DNA from 2 places in the Paenarthrobacter sp. NPDC056912 genome. Region 1 is predicted to be linked to the other one. Evidence: riboswitches for the same ligand, from Rfam matches in the RefSeq annotation. Region 1 holds a riboswitch; the other holds the start of a gene.
What was found. A riboswitch is a leader RNA that binds a small molecule or an ion and turns the genes downstream of it on or off. The one in region 1 is predicted to bind glycine.
Positions count from the first base shown of each region.

Region 2: another riboswitch for glycine. It lies ahead of gcvP (aminomethyl-transferring glycine dehydrogenase); the one in region 1 lies ahead of gcvP (aminomethyl-transferring glycine dehydrogenase).

Region 1 covers NZ_JBHUCD010000019.1:107,534-109,730, reverse strand. Annotated here, with positions in the region: gene gcvP (aminomethyl-transferring glycine dehydrogenase) at 1-1,305, opposite strand, end outside; glycine riboswitch at 1,455-1,553, opposite strand; gene ACFRJ9_RS19095 (PucR family transcriptional regulator) at 1,641-2,197, opposite strand, start outside.
Region 2 covers NZ_JBHUCD010000016.1:4,693-6,889, forward strand. Annotated here, with positions in the region: gene gcvP (aminomethyl-transferring glycine dehydrogenase) at 1-750, opposite strand, end outside; glycine riboswitch at 914-1,011, opposite strand; gene ACFRJ9_RS16845 (TetR/AcrR family transcriptional regulator) at 1,104-1,643, opposite strand; gene ACFRJ9_RS16850 (MFS transporter) at 1,716-2,197, shown strand, end outside.

The sequences.
Region 1 (2,197 bases):
CGCGGACAGGACCTCCGGCGTCGTGGTTTCATCAACCGAAACACCAACAGTGTCGGCGTCGATGATCCGCAAGTTGATGCCGCGAGCCTCGGCGGCGGCGATGACCTTGTCCGCCTTGCCCGGGACGCGGACGGTGAGGGTGTCGAAGAAGGAATCAGCGACGAGTTCGCGGCCGGCCTTCTTCAAGGCTGTGGCGAGGGTGCGGGTGTGGCCGTGGACGGTTTCGGCGATCGCCTTCAAGCCCTCGGGGCCGTGATAGACGGCGTACATCGAGGAGACGATGGCCAGCAACGCCTGTGCCGTGCAGATGTTGGACGTGGCCTTCTCGCGGCGGATGTGCTGCTCGCGGGTCTGCAGGGCAAGGCGGTACGCCGGAACGCCCGCGTTGTCCTTGGAGACGCCGACGATGCGGCCCGGAAGCGTGCGCTCCATGCCTTCGCGGACAGCCATGTAGGCCGCGTGCGGTCCGCCGAAGAACAGCGGCACGCCGAGGCGCTGCGCGGTTCCGACGGCGATGTCCGCACCTTGTTCGCCCGGAGGCGTGATGAGGGTGAGTGCCAGCAGGTCCGCAGCGACGGTGACCAGCGCGCCGCGTTCCTTGGCGTCAGCAATCACTGCGGTGTGGTCGAAGACGCGGCCGGAAACGCCGGGCTGCTGCAGGACGACGCCGTTGATGTCGCCGTCCGGGAGACCGGCCGACAGGTCGGCGATCTCGACCTCGAAGCCCAGCGCCTCGGCGCGACCCTGCACAATGGCGATGGTCTGCGGCAGGAGGTCTACGTCCAGGACGGTCTTGCCATCCTTGGCAGTCTTGTTCTTGTTGGCGCGGCGCATGAGCAGCACGGCTTCGGCCACGGCGGTGGCTTCGTCCAGCAGGGAAGCGTTCGCCACGGGCAGTCCGGTGAGGTCCTGGACCATGGTCTGGAAGTTGAGGAGCGCTTCGAGGCGACCCTGGGAGATTTCGGGCTGGTACGGCGTGTAGGCCGTGTACCAGGCCGGAGCTTCGAGGATGTTGCGGCGGATGACCGGGGGCGTGACGGTGTCGTAGTAGCCCTGGCCGATCATTTGCACGGCCGTCTTGTTCTTCGACGCGAGCTTCCGCAGTTCGGCCAGCACCTGAACTTCGGTAAGGGCTTCCTGCAGCTTCAGGGCAGTGTCCTGACGGATGGAATCGGGGACCGCGACGTCTACCAGGCCGTCGACAGAGTCGTAGCCGATGGCCTTGAGCATGGTGTCAACGTCGGCCTGGCGACGGGCGCCGATGTGCCGGTCCGCGAAGGCGGTGGGGGTTGATTTAACAGTCAAGAGGAACTCCATGATTCAGGCGCCCAATGAGCGCCACGATGATGTGGGGTTCCTCCCCGCTCTGTATTGGACCTGAGAGATTCCGCAGGATTGATAGCCTGCTTGCACCGTCGGTGAGTCCGGTTGCCCGGACTACTTTCCAGAGTTGCCTAACCGCGGCGGTACATGGGCCTGAGAGATTCCTGGGGAGGATTTGCTCCTACGGCGCCTGACTGGATGTACCGGCAGGACTCTCCCGCCGCAGATCAAAAGCGTTGCATCACCTTCAGTGACACGCTTCACACCATAGCGGGTACTTTTGATCTTGCGCAAGGCGAAGATTCGGGAGTGCGCCGTCAGTCCTTCATCGCTTCATGGATCTGCAGGGCGAACCAGAGTTGCGCCACCGTGGACGTTTCACCCATGTCCAACCCCGTCAGCTCACCGATTTTCCGCATCCGGTAGATGATGGTTTGCCGGTGCGCGAACAGGGCCGCGGCGGTCTTCTGCCACGAACGTTGCGAGTCCAAATACGTCCTCAACGTGACAATGAGATCGCCGTCCTGACGCTGTTCGTAGTCAAAAACCGGGCCCAGGAGGCGCCGAACCAGCGCCGTTCCCTCCTCAAAGCCCGTCAGGCCAAGCCACGACGGCCCTTGCGCATAGCGGGCCAAGCCCAGCTTGTTCGCCCGGGCCGAGCCGAGGGCCCACAGTGACTCCTGCAGCGCACGCTGGAGTCCGGCAACAGCGGCTGGAGCACTGATGCCGATCGTGGCGGTCGGGCCGGCGCAATGGCTCAACACCTCGTCAGCAACGTCCCCGGCAACCACCACGTGAAGCCTGTTGTTGCGCCTCAACGAGGCCGCCGAAACTCCGTGGCGCCAAAGCTCGACGTGCACGTTGGCCAGCCTGT
Region 2 (2,197 bases), on a different contig from region 1:
AGAGAGAAGGTCGGCAGCGACGGTGACCAGTGCGCCGCGTTCCTTGGCTTCGGCAATGACGGCGGAGTGGTCGAACACGCGGCCCGAAACGCCGGGCTGCTGGAGGACGACGCCGTTGATGGCACCTTCCGGGAGGCCGAGGGAAAGGTCGGCGACCTCAACCTCAAAGCCGAGTGCTTCGGCGCGGCCCTTGACGATGGCGATGGTCTGCGGGAGGCAGTCGGCGTCGAGGACAGTCTTGCCGTCCTGGGCAGCCTTGTTCTTGTTGGCGCGGCGCATCATGAGGACGGCCTCGGCCACAGCCGTTGCTTCGTCCAGGAGTGAGGCGTTGGCGATCGGCAGGCCAACGAGGTCCTGCACCATGGTCTGGAAGTTCAGCAGTGCTTCAAGGCGGCCCTGCGAGATTTCCGGCTGGTAGGGGGTGTAGGCGGTGTACCAGGCCGGGGATTCAAGGATGTTCCGGCGGATCACGGGGGGCGTGACGGTGTCGTAGTAGCCCTGGCCGATCATCTGAACAGCCGTCTTGTTCTTGGATGCGAGCTTGCGCAGCTCGGCCAGGACCTCAACTTCGCTCAGCGCGTCCTGCAAGGTGAGGGCGACGTCCTGGCGGATGTCGTTCGGAACGGCGGTGTCGACCAGCGAGTCAACGGTGTCGTAGCCGACGGACTTGAGCATGGTCTCAATGTCGGCCTGGCGGCGGGCGCCGATATGCCGATCGACGAAGGTGGTGGAGGCAGAACTAACCGTCACGAAGGAACTCCAATACTTGGGCGGCGTTTGGGTACGCCACAGTGGCTCGGGTTCCTCCCCGCTCTGTATTGGACCTGAGAGTTTCCGCGCGTTGTTGGACAACTATCGCTTGCACCGTCGGTGAGCACAGCGCCCTAGGGCACTTGCTACTTTCCAGAGTTGCCTCGCCGCGGCGGTGCATGGGCCTGAGAGATTCCTGGGGAGGGTTTGCTCCTACGGCGCCTGCATCACTAGCCTGCAGGACTCTCCCGCCGCAGATCAAAGGCATGTTCAGTTATGCGCGGCGCCACTGACGGCACGCCACAAGGGTTAATTGTCCTACGCGGCGGGCGGCGCCGCAAATGGATGGCTCGCTACTTCCGCAGGCGGTCCAAGACTCCCAGCAGGATCTCGACGTCGGCCTCCCGCCCCGCTTTGCCGTCTTCCTGGCCACCTTCGAACATCGCATTGAAGTACAGGCCGTCGCCCATGTAACTGACGGCCTTGGCTACCTCCGGTCCGACGTCCTCGGCCAGCACGTCCAACCACTGCTTCTGGATGCCGGCGAACCTGCGTCGGGTCTCTTCGTGGGCTACCTCGGCCAAGCGGGTGGCGGCCACGAACGCACGGTCCATGGGTGTGCCGGCCCATAGCGAGGACCGGATGAAATACGCAGCGGACCCGTCCGGCGCGGCCTTCATCTGTTCGATGTCTTCCTGCGCCAATTGGTCCAGGCGCTCCAGCAAGGCACTGATCAGCGATTCCTTGTTGGGGAAGTGATAGAGCAGCCCGCCTTTGGATACCCCTGCCCGCTTGGCGACGGCGTCGAGCGTGGCAGCACGCTCCCCCACCTCGATGAGGAGTGCTTCATAAGCATCCAGGACGGCATCCCGGGCGACTGGTTTTCGTGGCATGTGTACATCATTCCCTAAAGGCTTGGGGGGTTCCATTTGAAACTGTACCGTCTGGACGGTACAGTAAGAGTCATGTTCTCGCCGTCCTCAACCCAAGCACCCCGTTCCGCTCAGCCCATCAAGGGCACAACAGCACCGTGGCGCGACTGGACGGCCCTGGCACTGCTGATGTTCCCGGTGCTGCTCGTGGCCGTCGACAACACCGCGCTCACCTTCGCCCTGCCGGAAATCGCCCGCTCCCTGGATGTGGGCGGCGTACAGCTCCTATGGATCGTTGACGCCTACCCGCTGGTGCTGGCCGCCCTCCTTGTGTCCATGGGCAACTTGGGCGACAGGATCGGACGACGGCGGCTGCTCCTGATCGGCAGCACGGGCTTCGCGGCGGTTTCGGCTGCTACGGCATTCGCCCCCTCAGCGGAATGGCTCATTGCCGGCCGCGCCGCCCTTGGCGTCTTCGGCGCCATGCTGATGCCTTCAACGTTGTCCCTGATCCGGAACATCTTTACGGACCCGAACCGCCGGCGGCTCGCCATCGCAGTGTGGGCGGCAGGCTT